DNA from 2 places in the Streptomyces sp. NPDC028314 genome. Region 2 is predicted to be linked to the other one. Evidence: riboswitches for the same ligand, from Rfam matches in the RefSeq annotation. Region 2 holds a riboswitch; the other holds the start of a gene.
The links. A riboswitch is a leader RNA that binds a small molecule or an ion and turns the genes downstream of it on or off. The one in region 2 is predicted to bind ZMP and ZTP.
Positions count from the first base shown of each region.

Region 1: it holds a riboswitch for ZMP and ZTP, as region 2 does, so the genes downstream of both, ACZ4TG_RS27630 (serine hydroxymethyltransferase) here and ACZ4TG_RS15625 (bifunctional 5,10-methylenetetrahydrofolate dehydrogenase/5,10-methenyltetrahydrofolate cyclohydrolase) in region 2, are expected to answer to the same signal.

Region 1 covers NZ_JBVHTP010000013.1:71,671-79,391, forward strand. Annotated here, with positions in the region: gene ACZ4TG_RS27620 (2'-5' RNA ligase family protein) at 142-738, opposite strand; gene trpS (tryptophan--tRNA ligase) at 824-1,837, opposite strand; gene ACZ4TG_RS27630 (serine hydroxymethyltransferase) at 2,113-3,381, opposite strand; ZMP/ZTP riboswitch at 3,416-3,506, opposite strand; gene rocD (ornithine--oxo-acid transaminase) at 3,616-4,821, shown strand; gene ACZ4TG_RS27640 (glutathionylspermidine synthase family protein) at 4,938-6,134, opposite strand; gene ACZ4TG_RS27645 (hypothetical protein) at 6,142-6,444, opposite strand; gene ACZ4TG_RS27650 (hypothetical protein) at 6,568-7,377, shown strand.
Region 2 covers NZ_JBVHTP010000006.1:27,739-35,459, forward strand. Annotated here, with positions in the region: gene ACZ4TG_RS15605 (ATP-binding protein) at 1-519, shown strand, start outside; gene ACZ4TG_RS15610 (vWA domain-containing protein) at 516-2,321, shown strand; gene ACZ4TG_RS15615 (RNA polymerase sigma factor) at 2,336-3,922, opposite strand; gene ACZ4TG_RS15620 (methyltransferase domain-containing protein) at 4,147-4,908, opposite strand; ZMP/ZTP riboswitch at 4,988-5,081, shown strand; gene ACZ4TG_RS15625 (bifunctional 5,10-methylenetetrahydrofolate dehydrogenase/5,10-methenyltetrahydrofolate cyclohydrolase) at 5,228-6,073, shown strand; gene ACZ4TG_RS15630 (MAB_1171c family putative transporter) at 6,187-7,371, opposite strand; gene ACZ4TG_RS15635 (NAD(P)/FAD-dependent oxidoreductase) at 7,371-7,721, opposite strand, start outside.

The DNA.
Region 1 (7,721 bases), on a different contig from region 2:
AGCTGCCGGAAATAGCCGGTATTGTCGGTTTCGGGTACTACGGTCGTCGATTGTGACTTTTCGCCCTACGGCTCGCCCGTTCCACGCACTGGTCCTGAGAAGGCTCAGGTTCCACGCGCTCCAGGCCCTGCGGCCGCTCCGCTACGAGCGGCGTACGGACGTACCGGCCGCTTCGTCGGTGGGTGAGCCCTGCTGCGCCGGGACGCCGGTCGGGCCCGTGCCGAAGGGGTACTCGCGCAGCTTGCGCCAGACCCCGTCCGAGCCCTGCTCGTAGAGCGCGAAGCCCTCGCACAGCCACTCGGCCGAGTACCCGGCGAGGCTGCTGAACGCCACGTCCATCGCCTCGTCGGAGATCCCGTGGGCGACCGTGACGTGCGGGTGGTACGGGAAGGCCAGCTCCCGGCTGAGCGGACCGCCGGGGTCCCGGACCTGGCTCTGGAGGCGGGTGCAGCCGGAGCCGCCCTCGACGACCTGGACGAAGACGACCGGCGAGACGGGCCGGAAGGTCCCGGTGCCCGCCAGCCGCATCGCGAAGGCACGGAAGGCCGCCGCCACCTCGGCCAGGTGGGCCCGGATCGCCGGAAGCCGCTCGGCCTCCACCTCGGTGGGCGGGACGAGGGTGACATGCGTGGGGATGCCGTGCGCGGCGGCGTCCCCGAAGCCGGCGCGCAGCCCCTGGAGCTGGCTGCCGTACGGCTCCGGGACCGCGATCGAAACGCCGAGCGTTACGGTCCCCACGTATGTCCTCCGTCTGTCGTGTGAAAGGGTGCTGCCGCCTCAGTGTGGAGCCAGCACCCCCCGGACCGCCAGGGCCCTCTGTCGGTCAGTGCTTGGCGGGCAGGAAACCGAGGCGGTCGTAAGCCTGCGCCAGGGTCTCGGCGGCGACCGCCCGAGCCTTCTCCGCGCCCTTGGCCAGCACGGCGTCCAGGGTCTCCGGGTCGTCCAGGTAGTCCTGGGTGCGCTGCTTGAACGGTGTGACGAAATCGACCATCACACCGGCCAGGTCCGTCTTCAGCGCGCCGTAGCCCTTGCCCTCGTACCGGGCCTCCAGCTCGGTGACGGACTCGCCCGTGAGGGTGGAGTAGATCGTGAGCAGGTTGCTGACGCCGGGCTTCTTCTCGGTGTCGAAGCGGATCTCGGCCTCGGTGTCGGTGACCGCGCTCTTGATCTTCTTCTCGGTGACCTTGGGCTCGTCGAGGAGGTTGATCAGGCCCTTGGGGGACGAGGCGGACTTCGACATCTTGATCGCCGGGTCCTGGAGGTCGTAGATCTTCGCGACCTCCTTGACGATGTGCGCGGCGGGGAGCGTGAAGGTCTGGCCGAAGCGCGTGTTGAAGCGCTCGGCCAGGTCGCGGGTCAGCTCGATGTGCTGGCGCTGGTCCTCGCCGACGGGGACGGAGTTCGCCTGGTAGAGCAGGATGTCGGCGACCTGGAGGATCGGGTACGTGAACAGGCCGACGGTGGCGTTGTTGGCGCCCTGCTTGGCGGACTTGTCCTTGAACTGGGTCATCCGGCTCGCCTCACCGAAGCCGGTGATGCAGTTCATGACCCAGCCGAGCTGCGCGTGCTCGGGCACGTGGCTCTGGATGAAGAGCGTGCAGCGCTCGGGGTCCAGGCCGGCGGCGAGCAGCTGGGCGGCGGAGAGCCGGGTGTTCGCGCGCAGTTCCTTCGGATCCTGCGGCATGGTGATCGCGTGCAGGTCGACGACCATGTAGAAGGCGTCGTGCGTCTCCTGCAGGGCGACGTACTGACGGATGGCTCCGAGGTAGTTCCCGAGGTGGAACGAACCGGAGGTGGGCTGGATGCCGGAGAGCGCGCGAGGACGGTCAGAAGCCATGGCCTCATTCTCTCAGGTGCGGGGGCGGGCTCGGGCCCTTCGCTGGCCGGAACCGTCCGGGTCCGCGGGCCCCGCGGGCCCCCGCCCCGGACGGCGCCCCGCCCGCCGTGCGGGGGCCGCCCACGTACCGGGCAGTAGTCAGGCGGCCGGATCTTGCCCCGGCCGAGCGACCGCTTTCCGGGGCGCCGCCGGACAGATCCGGCCCTCGCCGGCGTTCGAGGCGCGGATTGCGGGGCGCGGGGCGCGGGGCGGAGCCCCGCGACGCCGCCGCAGGGTCACGACAACGGGAGCCCCGGTGCCGGGAAGGCCGCCATCAGGTCGGTGACCTCGGCGCGGACGGCGGCCAGGGCCGGCTCGTCCCCCTTGGCGGCGGCCTCGACCGCGCGGGAGATCCAGTCGGCCACCACCGGCATGTGCTCCTGCGACAGGCCCCGCGAGGTGAGCGAAGGCGTGCCGATCCGGATGCCCGACGGGTCGAACGGCTTGCGCGGGTCGAACGGGACCGTGTTGTAGTTCACCACGATGCCCGCCCGGTCCAGCGCCTTGGCGGCGATCTTGCCCGGGACGCCCCGCGAGGTCAGGTCCATCAGGATCAGGTGGTTGTCCGTACCGCCCGAGACGAGGTCGAAGCCCCGCTCCAGCAGGGCGGCGGCCAGCGCCTTGGCGTTGGCGACGACCGCGTGCGCGTAAGAGACGAACGCCGGCTGCGCCGCCTCGTGCAGCGCGACCGCGATACCGGCCGTCGTCTGGTTGTGCGGGCCGCCCTGGAGGCCCGGGAAGACCGCCTTGTCGATGGCCTTCGCGTGCTCCTCACGGCACATCAGCATCGCGCCGCGCGGACCGCGCAGGGTCTTGTGGGTGGTGGTGGAGATGACGTCCACGTGCCCGGCCGGCGAGGGGTGCGCCCCGCCCGCGATCAGGCCCGCGATGTGCGCGACGTCGGCCACCAGGACCGAGCCCGCCTCCTTCGCGATGGAGGCGAAGGCCTCGAAGTCGATCGTGCGGGGCAGCGCCGTACCGCCACAGAAGATGATCTTCGGGCGTTCCGCGAGGGCCAGCTCGCGCACCGCGTCGTAGTCGATCCGGCCGGTCTCCGCCGAGACGCCGTACTGCACGCCCCGGAACCACGAGCCCGTCGCCGAGACGCCCCAGCCGTGCGTGAGGTGGCCGCCCATCGGCAGGGCCATGCCCATCACCGTGTCGCCGGGCTTCGCGAAGGCCAGGTAGACGGCCAGGTTGGCCGGAGAGCCGGAGTACGGCTGCACGTTCGCGTGGTCCACGCCGAACAGGCCCTTCGCCCGCTCGACGGCCAGCGCCTCGACGCGGTCGATGTTCTGCTGGCCCTCGTAGTAGCGGCGGCCCGGGTAGCCCTCGCTGTACTTGTTCTGCAGGACCGTGCCGGAGGCCTCCAGCACGGCGGCGGACACGTAGTTCTCGCTGGGGATCAGCCGCAGGGTCTCGGCCTGCAGTACTTCCTCCGCCTCGACGAAGGACGCCAGCTCGGGGTCGGTCGCGAAAAGGGCGGGATGGCGGCGCGCGGTCATGGCGGCTCCTCCGGGGTCGATGTCGTCTTCGTCCCCGCGAGGCCCAGGCGAGCGGCCGTGTATGCGGTCGTGCGCGCACGGCTCCCCCGGAGTTGGTTCTCCGTACGCCAGTCGCCGTGCGTGGGGCCCACCTTAGCGGGCACGCCACGAGAAAGGTTTCTCCGTCCGCATCGCGAGCGAGGATGGAAAGTGACGCCACCCTCGTCACAGGCCTGACGGACGATCGGAGACCCCGTGTCGAATACTGCTGATGCCATCCGCTCCGCCGACGCGCACAGCGCGCACAACTACCATCCCCTGCCCATCGTCGTCGCGTCGGCGGAAGGCGCGTGGATGACCGACGTGGAGGGCCGCAGGTATCTCGACATGCTGGCCGGTTACTCGGCGCTCAATTTCGGCCACGGCAACCGCCGGCTGATCGACGCCGCCCGCGCCCAGCTGGAGCGGGTCACCCTCACCTCCCGCGCCTTCCACCACGACCGCTTCGCGGACTTCTGTACCGAACTCGCCGCGCTGTGCGGCAAGGAGATGGTGCTGCCCATGAACACGGGCGCGGAAGCCGTGGAGACGGCGGTGAAGACCGCCCGCAAGTGGGGCTACGAGGTCAAGGGCGTCCCGGACGGCCACGCCAAGATCGTGGTCGCGGCCGACAACTTCCACGGCCGGACCACCACCATCGTGTCCTTCTCCACGGACCACGAGGCCCGCGACCACTTCGGCCCGTACACGCCGGGCTTCGAGATCGTCCCGTACGGCGACCTCACCGCGCTCGCCCACGCCGTCACGGAGAACACCGTCGCCGTGCTGCTGGAGCCGATCCAGGGCGAGGCGGGGGTCCTCGTACCGCCCGCCGGCTACCTGCGGGGCGTACGGGAACTCACGCGCGAGCGGAACGTCCTGTTCATGGCGGACGAGATCCAGTCGGGCCTCGGCCGCACCGGCAAGACCTTCGCCTGCGAGCACGAGGGGGTCGTCCCCGACGTGTACATCCTGGGCAAGGCCCTGGGCGGCGGGGTCGTGCCCGTGTCCGCCGTCGTCGCGGACCGGGACGTGCTCGGCGTGTTCCGGCCCGGCGAGCACGGCTCCACCTTCGGCGGGAACCCGCTCGCCTGCGCGGTCGCCCTGGAGGTGATCGCGATGCTCCGCTCGGGCGAGTACCAGCAGCGCGCCGCCGAACTCGGCGACCACCTGCACCGGGAGCTGAACCTGCTGGTCGGCGGGGGCGCGGTGACCGCCGTACGGGGCCGCGGACTGTGGGCGGGCGTCGACATCGACCCGGCGCGCGGCACGGGCCGGGAGATCTCCGAGAAGCTGATGGAACTCGGGGTGCTGGTGAAGGACACCCACGGATCGACCATCCGGATCGCGCCCCCGCTGGTGATCAGCAAGGAGGACCTGGACTGGGGGCTGGACCAGCTGCGTTCGGTGCTCTCCGCCTAGAGCGGTCCTCCCGGACCGGGCTGCCGGACCGGGCTGCCGGACCGGGCTGCCGGACCGGGCTGCCGGACCGGGCTGCCGGACCGGGCTGCCGGACCGGGCTGCCGGGCCGGCCACGGTCAGAGGATGACGTGGGGCAGGAAACGGGCGTACTCGTCCGTGACCGGCCCCGCGGACTCCCGGATGCCCAGCCCCGCCGCTTCCTCCTCGACGACCCACGCGCCGAGCACCACCCGGTTGCCGTCGAAGTCGGGCAGCGGGGCCAGGGCCTGGAAGACGTACGTCTCGCCCTCGTCCGGGACGAACGGCTCCGCGTCCGCGCCCGCCGCGTGCAGGCTCACCCCGGCCCCCTCGCGGCCCAGCAGGGGCTTGGCCGCGTACCCGGTGGTCTCCGCGAGCTCGCGCGGGCCGTCGAGATAGGCGGGCAGCAGGTTCGGGTGCTCGGGGAACAGCTCCCACAGGATCGCCAGCAGCGCCTTGTTGGAGAGCAGCATCTTCCACAGCGGCTCGATCCAGCAGGTGGTGCCGGAGCCGCCGCCGTGGTCGTAGGTGCCGAGGACCTGCGGGCCGAACTCGTCGGTGGCCAGCCACTCCCACGGGTAGAGCTTGAAGCAGCTGCGGATGAAGCGCAGCTTCTCGTCGACGAACCGGCCGGACAGGCTGTCCCAGCCGATCTGCTCGACGGACAGGGCCTGCGTGTCCAGGCCCGCCTGCTCGGCGGTCTCCTGGAGGTAGGCCACCGTCATCAGGTCCTCGCCGAGCTCGTCGGTCTCGGAGTGCGCGAAGTGCACCGGGCCGGGAGGCAGCAGCTCGGCCTGCCGGCGCCAGCCCTCGACGAGCCGCTCGTGGAGCGAGTTCCACTGATCGGCGCCGGGGAAGCGCTCCTCCATCCAGAACCACTGCGGACTCGCCGCCTCCACCAGGGAGGTGGGGGTGTCGGCGTTGTACTCCAGCATCTTCGCGGGGCTGCCGGAGCCGTCGTAGCGCAGGTCGAAGCGGCCGTAGAGGGAAGGCTGCTCGGCGCGCCGGTGCCAGGACCCGGCGATCAGCGCGGCGAGTTTCGGGTCGGTGATGCCGAGGTCGGCGAAACGGTCCTGCTCGACGATGTGCGCGGCCGCGGCCAGGCACATGGCGTGCAGCTCCTCGACGACGTTCTCCAGCGCCTCGACCTCCGGGAGGGAGAACGAGTAGTACGCGCTCTCGTCCCAGTAGGGGCGCAGGGAGTCGTCGGGATACCGGGTCAGGGGGTAGATCAGCCCCTGCTCCTCGACGGTCTTCTGCCAGCCGGGGCGGGGCTCGATGGTGTGCCGCTGCATGGGGTGCTCAGCCGCCGGAGGAGCCGGAGCTCTTGTGGCCGCCGATGCCGCCGCGGGTGACGGCGGACTTGTCGAAGCTGCCGCCGCCCACCTTGCCGTTGGACACGCTGCCGCCGTAGTAGTAGGCGCCGTGGCCGCCGCTCTTGCACTCCTTGCTGTCCAACTTCTTCAGCGTGGAGCGGTCGGCGCAGCGCTTGTCGGGCTCGTCGCTGCTGCCGCAGGCCACGAGGGTGGCTGCGAGCAGGCCCATGCCGCCGAGCGCGACGGCGCCCGAGCGCATCCGGCGCTGGGTGGTCTTGCTGGTGTCCATCTGAGATCGCTCCCTGGGTGGCGTGGTCCCGACAGACTAGAACGGGGTTGCCGGGGGATGGAATCCAGCCGTCGTCACACCCTTGTCACGACGGTGACCTAGAGTCAGTTCGTGCTCCTTGGGATGATTTGCGCACTTGGCGCGGCGGTCTGTTTCGGTACGGCGTCGGTCCTCCAGGCGGTCGCGGCACGGGCCGCCGAGCCGGGAACGGGCTCCGGGGTGGACGTCTCGCTGCTGCTGCGGGCGCTCCGGCAGTGGCGGTACGTGGCGGGCCTCTCCCTGGACGCGGTCGGCTTCGTCCTCCAGATCATCGCCCTGCGGCACATCCCGATCTACGCGGTGGGCGCGGCCCTGGCGGCCAGCCTCGCCGTGACGGCGGTGGTCGCGTCCCGGCTGCTGCGCGTACGGCTGAGCGGGCTGGAGTGGGGCGCGGTGGGACTGGTCTGCCTCGGGCTCCTGATGCTGGGGCTCTCCTCGGGGGAAGAGGGCTCCGGGACCGGATCCCTCGCACTGAAGCTGGGCCTGCTGGGGGTGGCGGGGCTGGTGCTGCTGGTGGGGGCGGTGGCGGGCGGCCTGCCGGACCGCGCCCGGGCCCTGACCCTCGGCCTGGCGGCGGGCACGGGCTTCGGGGTCGTCGAAGTCGCCGTCCGCCTCATCGACGACGTCTCGCTGTCGACCCTGGCCAACCCGGCGCTGTACGCGCTGCTGCTGGGCGGCGGGGCGGCCTTCCTGCTGCTCACCTCCGCCCTGCAGCGCGGCTCGGTGACGGCGGCGACGGCCGGGATGGTGCTGGGCGAGACGATCGGCCCGGCGGTGGTGGGGGTGGTGTGGCTCGGCGACCGCACCCGCGAGGGGCTGACCTGGCTCGCCGTGGCCGGCTTCGCCATCGCCGTGGCGGGCTCCCTGGCCCTGGCCCGCTTCGGCGAACCGTAGCCCTGGCCGGGCGGTTGCCCTGGCCGGGCGGTTTGACGGGGTTTCGGGGTGTCCCCGTGGCCCCTGCCGTTGCCCTGGCCGGGCGGGGAACGGGCTGCCCCTGCGGGGCGGGGCTCGTTTGCAGCTCGGCTGCTGCGGCCGCCTCAAGCGCCGACGGGGCTGGGTTTGGCTGCGCTCTGGGCGGGGTGCCGGGGACGCCGCCGGGGTGGGGTGTGGTCCGGGGCGGGCATGATTTATGGCGCCCCAGCCGGGTCCCCAGTTGCCGGGCGGTACAGGGCGCCAACAAATCACGTTTTAGCCCCGGACAACACCCCACCCCGACACCGCCCCCGGCCACGAAGCCC
Region 2 (7,721 bases):
CGGCCCGACCACCTCTGGTCGCAGCCGCCGAAGACCGAGGAGCCGTTTTCCACCCCGCGCTCCTGGCACATGCTCTCCGACGCCCTGCACTCCTTCGGGACCGCGGTGGACGAACAGACCCTGAAGGTGCTCGCGCACGGCACCCTCACCCCCGCGCACGCCGTGTCCTTCTGCGGCTACGCCAAGATCGTCCGGCATGCCTTCGGCATCGAGGCGATCATGAAGGGCGATGTCTCCTGGCCCACCGCCCTCGGCGACCGCGACCTGCTGTACTACCTCGCCGACGCCTTCCGCGGCCGCCTGGTCAAGGAGCTGCCCGCACAGCGCGAGCACGTCTCGCCGGCCGTCCGACAGCTCGCCTTCCGCTCGAAGTCCCTGCTCGTCCAGCTCGCGGAGATCTCCGTCGAGGTCGCCCAGACCGTGATCGCCGACGACGCCGACGGGCTGCCCGTGCTGCCGTCCTGGTTCCTCATCGAGGCCGCCCGCGACATGCCCCGGCTGGTCGAGGCCCGCCGGTGAGCCGCAAGCCGGCCAAGGCGAACCGGCCCGACCCCGCCACCGCGGCCTTCGAGGCGGGCCGCCTGCTGGTGCGGCGCAACCCCGCCCTCACCGCGGTCAGCGGCACCGTCTGCCGCCAGGCCAAGTGCGCCGCGACCCCGGCCGGAGGGCTCGCCGCCGTGGACTCCGACGGCACGATCCACGTCCACCCCACCAAACGGGCCGATCCCGAGGAATGGGCCTGGACCCTCGCCCACGCCCTCCTCCACCTCGGCTTCGGCCACATCCCCGCCTCCCGCGAGGCGGACCGCCCGCAGCCCGACCGCTTCGAGCTCGCCGCCCGCTGCGCCGTCGTCAACCGCTTCCTGCTGACCTTCCCCGTCGGCCGGACCCCCGCCCACCTGCCCGAGGCGTACCCCGGCGGCGACGAGGAACTGCTGGCCGCCCGCTGGCGCCGCGACGGCATCCCGCCCGCCTACGAGAACTGCGGCACGGCCGGCGAGCACCCCGACCAGGTCCTCGTGACCCACCGCGTCCTCGGCACCGCCGTCCCGGACTGGGAGACCGCCTTCGCGCACGCCCTGACCCGCAGCGTCTCCGCCGCCATGGACACGGCCGGCGGCCGCCGCGACCGCGTCACCGGAGAGCGGGTCCGCCGGCACCCCTGGGACCGGGCCCTGAACTGGTTCGTCTCCTCGTACCCGCTGCTCGGCGGGCTCGCCGCGGGACTGCGGATCGTTGCCCACGCCGAACTGGCCCGCGCCCAGGGCATCGCGATCGCCGCCGTCAGCGCGAGCGCCGGGGAGATCTACGTCAACCCGCTGCGCACCCTCGACGACGAGGAATGGCGGTTCGTCCTGGCCCACGAGATGCTGCACGCGGCCCTGCGCCACGGCGAGCGCCGCGGCGCCCGCGACCCGTACCTGCACAACGTGGCCGCCGACTACGTCGTCAACGGCTGGCTCGTCGAGATGGGCGTCGGCGCCATGCCCGAGGGACTGCTCTACGACCCGGAGCTGAAGGGCCTCTCCGTCGAGGAGGTCTACGACCGGATCACCACCGACCTGCGCCGGACGCGCCGCCTGGCCACCCTGCGCGGCAAGGGCCTGGGGGACATCCTGGGGGAACCGCTGCCCCACCCGGGGAGCGGGCCGTACACCGACCTCGACGAGTTCTACCGCCGCGGCCTGGTCCAGGGCCACGACCTGCACGTGTACGGGGAGCGCGGGCTGCTGCCCGCCGGGCTGATCCAGGAGATCCGGGCCCTGGCCCACCCGCCCGTGCCCTGGGACGCGCGGCTCGCCCGCTGGTTCGACGAGTACGTGCCGAGGCCGCAGGCCGTACGGAGCTTCGCGCGCCCGGCCCGCCGCCAGGCCTCCACCCCGGACATCCCGCGCGCGGGCCGGTACTTCCCGCCCGAGGAGGTCGCCCGCTGCACCTTCGGCGTCGTGCTCGACACCTCCGGGTCGATGAGCGCCGCCCTGCTCGGCAAGGCGCTGGGCGCGATCGCCTCGTACGCCGAAGCCCGCGACGTACCGGCGGCACGCGTCGTGTTCTGTGACGCGGCGCCGTACGACGCGGGCTTCGTCGCACCGACCGAGATCGCGGGCCGGGTACGGGTGCGCGGACGCGGCGGAACCGAGCTCCAGCCGGGCATCGACCTGCTCCAGCGTGCGGAGGACTTCCCTCCGCAGGCGCCGGTGCTGGTGATCACGGACGGGTGGTGCGACACCCTGCGGATCCGGCGCGAGCACGCCTACCTGATCCCGCAGGGTGCCTCCCTGCCGTTCACGCCCCGGGGGCCGGTCTTCCGACTGGCCTGAGGGGCGGGGCCGGTCTAGTCGAGGTAGTCGCGCAGCACCTGGGAACGCGACGGGTGGCGCAGCTTCGACATGGTCTTGGACTCGATCTGGCGGATGCGCTCACGGGTGACCCCGTACACGCGGCCGATCTCGTCCAGGGTCTTCGGCTGGCCGTCGTTCAGGCCGTAGCGCATGGAGACGACACCCGCCTCACGCTCGGAGAGCGTGCCCAGGATCGACTGGAGCTGCTCCTGGAGGAAGGTGAACGACACCGCGTCGGCCGGCACGACCGCCTCGGAGTCCTCGATGAGGTCACCGAACTCGCTGTCGCCCTCCTCACCCAGGGGGGTGTGCAGGGAGATCGGCTCGCGGCCGTACTTCTGGACCTCGATGACCTTCTCGGGGGTCATGTCGAGTTCCTTGCCCAGCTCCTCCGGAGTGGGCTCGCGACCGAGGTCCTGGAGCATCTGGCGCTGCACACGGGCGAGCTTGTTGATGATCTCGACCATGTGGACGGGGATGCGGATGGTGCGCGACTGGTCGGCCATGGCACGCGTGATCGCCTGCCGGATCCACCAGGTCGCGTACGTGGAGAACTTGAAGCCCTTGGTGTAGTCGAACTTCTCCACGGCGCGGATCAGACCGACGTTGCCCTCCTGGATCAGGTCCAGGAAGAGCATGCCGCGGCCGGTGTAGCGCTTGGCGAGGGAGACCACGAGACGGAGGTTGGCCTCCAGCAGGTGGTTCTTGGCGCGGCGGCCGTCCTCGACGAGGATCTCCAGCTCGCGCTTGAACGCGGGCTTGTGGTCCTCCTCCTCTTCGAGCTTGTACTCGGAGAAGAGGCCCGCCTCGATGCGCTTGGCGAGCTCGACCTCCTGCTCGGCGTTGAGCAGCGGCACCTTGCCGATGAGCTTGAGGTAGTCCTTGACGGGGTCGGCGGTGGCGCCCGCGACCATGACCGTCTGCGCCGGGGCGTCGTCCTCGTCGTCGTCGGACAGGACGAAGCCCTGGGTGCCCGCGGCCTTGGGGGCCTCTTCCTCGGCCTCGTCGGCCAGGTCCTCGGCCGCCCAGTCCTCGCCCTCGACGGCGGGGGTCTCGCCCTCGTCGGCGTCCTTCGCGCCGGTCTTCTTCGCCGCGGCCGTCTTCTTGGTGGCCGTGGCCTTCTTCGCGGCGGTCTTCTTGACCGTCCGCTTCTTCGGCTCGGCGGCGGCCTCGGCCGCCACCTCCTCCTCGGTGCCGGAGGCCGACGGAGCGGATATCGCCGCCGCCGTGGCCGGGCTGGTGGCCGAGGCCTTGCGCGCGCCGATGGGGCGCGGCGCGGCGGCGGCCTTCTTGGTCACGGTGCGGGCGGGGGCGGCGGCCGCCTTGCGCGGCTTCTTCGCGGCAGCCTTGGTGGCGGGGGCCGCGCTGACGTGGAGGGCGACACCCTCCTCGTCCAGGACCTGGTTCAGGCTGCGCAGGACCCGCTTCCACTGGTCCACCGGGATGCGGCCGGCCTCGAAGGCCTGGCGCACGTCATCACCGTTGATGTGACCCTGCTCGCGGCCTCGCTCGACGAGCGTGACCAGGGCCTCCGATTCGGCGATCTCCGGAGGGAACGTACGGGACGGGCTGAGCGACACAAGGAGCCTCTCGTTGCGAACAGATAAGGGGTGGGCCGGACATCATCGCGCGAACTCGGGAAACAGACCCGAGGGGGGTCTGTATTCCGGGCCGCGCGAGGACACCTGTCGGTTCATCGCATGCCCGAGTCGATTCGTTACGCGCTGAATTGAGTGACCTGCGCCACGCTGTGGCGGCGCAACCGATCCGGCGTGGATCCGTCCGCCCTCCTCCGCCCGTTCCCTCAGCCCGTTTTGCGGGCCTCGATGAGGAAGCGGGAGGTGTGCGCGACGAACGGGCCTTCGCGTTCGATCCGTTCGTGCAGCTCGCGCAACCGGTCCCGGTAGTGCCCGACCGTGAAGCCCGGCACCATCCAGATCACCTTCCGTAGAAAGTAGATCACGGCTCCGATGTCGTTGAACTCCGTCCGCAGTCGTTCGGAGCGCAGATCGACGACTTCCAGGCCCGCCTCCCGAGCCTGCGCGACCGCGTCGTCGGGGTGCCGGCCGCGCCTGACCTCCTCCGGCTGCGGGCCCAGGAAGTACTCCACGAGCTCGAAGACACTGGCCGGACCGACCTGCTGCGAGAGGTACGTACCGCCCGGGCGAAGGACCCGCGCGATCTCCTCCCACCAGATGGTCACCGGGTGCCTGCTGCAGACCAGCTCGAAGGCCCCGTCGCCGAACGGCAGCGGCGGTTCGTCGGAGTCCGCGACCACGACCGCGCCCAGCGGGTGCAGCAGCCGGGTCGCCTTGTCGATGTTCGGCGGCCAGGACTCGGTGGCCGCCATGAGCGGGGGCAGCGGCGCGGCCCCGGCGAGCACCTCGCCGCCTCCGGTCTGGATGTCGAGGGCGGAGCCGGCCCGGGAGAGGCGTTCGCGCAGCAGCCCCTGATAGCCCCAGGAAGGGCGCTGCTCGGAGGCCCGGCCGTCGAGCCAGGAGAAGTCCCAGCCCTCCACGGAGACCGATTCCGCCTCCGCGACGAGATGGTCGAAAGTACGCGTCATGTCTCGATCGTCCCAGGTCGGGCGCCGGGCATCCACCGGGTATCGCCGGGGGGCTCCGCACGGCCGTCGACTAGAGTGGGCGGCGGGCCGTGACTGGCGTTCGGGTGGATCACCACCGGGGAGCGGCCCGGCGTACCCCCGTACGTCGACTGCCGCGCGCCTGGGCGAACCGCGATCCCGCAGCGACGCTCAGGAGACCCCTATGACGACTGCCCAGACCGATCAGGCACAGGCCGATCAGGCACAGGCCGACCAGACGCAGGCCGACCAGACGCAGGCCGACCAGGCCCGCACCGGCCAGGGCCGGACCGCCCGCCTCATGGACGGCACCGCCCTCGCCCGCCGCATCTCGGAGCAGACGGCCGCCCACGCGGCGAAGCTCACCGAGCGCACCGGCACCGCTCCCTGTCTCGCGACCGTGCTGGTCGGCGAGGACCCCGCCTCGGTCACCTACGTCCGCATGAAGCAGAACCGCTGCGCCAAGGCCGGGATCACCTCCCGCCACGTGGAACTCCCGGCGGAGACGACCACCGAGGAGCTCGTCGCCGCTATCACGGCCCTCTCCGAGGACCCCGAGATCAGCGGCATCCTGCTCCAGCACCCGGTCCCGCACCACATCGACGAGCGCGCCGCCTTCGAGGCCATCGCCCCCGGCAAGGACGTGGACGGTGTGACCATGCACTCCTTCGCCGCCATGGGCTTCGGCCTGCCGGGCTTCGTCTCCTGCACCCCCGGCGGCATCATGCGCCTGCTGGAGGCCTACGACGTGGACCTGACCGGCAAGCACGCGGTCGTCGTCGGCCGCAGCGCGATCCTGGGCAAGCCCGCCGGGATGCTGCTGCTGGAGCGGAACGCCACCGTCACCTACTGCCACTCCCGCACCCGGGACCTGCCCTCGATCGTGCGCCAGGCCGATGTGCTGGTCGCGGCCGTCGGCAAGGCCGAGTTCATCCGGGGCGAGGACATCAAGCCGGGCGCCGTGGTCCTGGACGCGGGCTACAACGAGGGCAACGTCGGCGACGTGCACTTCGAGTCGGCCGCCGCCCGCGCCTCGCTGATCACCCCGGTCCCCGGCGGTGTCGGCCCGATGACCATCGCCGTGCTCCTGGAACAGACCGTCCGGGCGGCCGCCGCCCAGGCCGGGCTGGACCTCGCGGACCTCTGACCCCGGCCGCTGCCGACGACGTACGACGTACGACGAACGCCCCGGGCCCTTCGGTCCGGGGCGTTCCGCGCCCCGGCCCGCGCCCCGGCCGGACCGCGACCCGGCGCCGGCGGTCAGCGGCCGACCGCCGCCCCGCGGCGGAACTCCGCCACGATGGGCGAGGACCGGAACTCCCGGGCCAGGGCGGCCAGCGGCTGCGGGGCCGGCCGGGGCGGCGCCGGATGCCCCGGCCCGGGGCGCGCGGCCGTACCCGCCCGGTCGGCGGCCGCCCGGCGCCGGCAGGCGGCCGCCAGCATGGCCGCGTCGGCCACCACCGAAGCCGCCGGACCGGTCAGGCCCTGCGCGCACGCGGCCTCGTACGCGGCGTCGCGCACGGCGGGGTCGAACCAGGACGCGAGGGCCAGCAGCCCGTCGTCGATCACCGACTCGCGGTGGATCAGCCGGATCCCGACCGGCGACCACCACGTCAGCGGCACGGTCGTCACGCTGGCCGACGCGAAGCCGCGCAGCGCCCGCCACAGCGGGCGCAGCCGCCGGTACTGGCTGAAGTCCCGCCAGGCCGCCGAGGCGCCGACCAGCGGCACGAGGAAGCCGGCCCCGACCATCAGGGCCGCCGCCGAGGCGAACGGCGGAGCCGCGTACGTGGACAGCCAGTCCCAGTCCCGGCCGGTCCAGCGGGCGCCCACCGCCGCCCACTTCGCGACGAGGTAGCCGATGTCGAGCAGCCCGCCGAGCATGAGCAGCGCCAGCCCGGTGCGCAGCGGCCGCAGCGAGCGGTCGACCCTCAGCATCCACTTCCAGCACAGGGTGCTCAGCGCGGTACTGCCCACGGTGTGCGCCAGCAGGTAGCCGATGATCATCTCGCGCAGCCAGGGCGTGCCGGCGTAGTACGTGTCGAAGTCGCGGAGCCGTTCCACCGGCGCGTCACCGGCCACGAACAGCACGTTGAGCAGGAGCGTGACGGCCGTGAACGCGGCCACCGTCAGCCGGGTGGCCCGCCGCACGCTCTCCGGCGGGCCGCCGGCCCACTGGAGGATCAGCGCGATGCAGGCGCCGGAGAACGCGGTCAGGACGCTGTACACCAGCGGGGCGGCGCAGTTGACGACCCCGGTGACTTCGTTGACCCAGGCGATCGTCGGCGGCGCCGCCAGCGCCATGAGCAGGCAGCCGACCGCCAGCACCGCGCACACCGCCCGCATCAGCGGCTGGTCCCGGGCGCGGCGCAGCGCCGGCAGCTTGATCAGCAGCGCCAGCGCCATGACCGCCCCCGATCCGTAGAGGATCAGGCCGTTCTCCATCAGGGGTGGCGGACGGGGTCGGCGGGGGTGCTCCCGCGGTCGTTCCGGCTGCCGGGGTCGTCCTGGCCGCCGGAGTCGACCGCGGGCTGCTTCCCGGGCCCGCTACCGGCCCCGTCGAGCCCGGCGATGGTCCGCTCGGCAGCGGTGAGCGGGGCCGCCTTGTGGGCGCTGCGGTCGGAGGCCCGCAGCACCCGCCAGAGCACGTCCGGGCGGAACCAGTGGGTGGGCGGGCTGGTCATGGTGATGACCTGGAAGAACGCGGCGGTGAGCGCCTCCTGGGTGGTGGCCCCGGTCATCAGCCGGCTCACGTACCGGGCCACCAGCCGTGCCCCCGGCTTCGGCTTCATGCC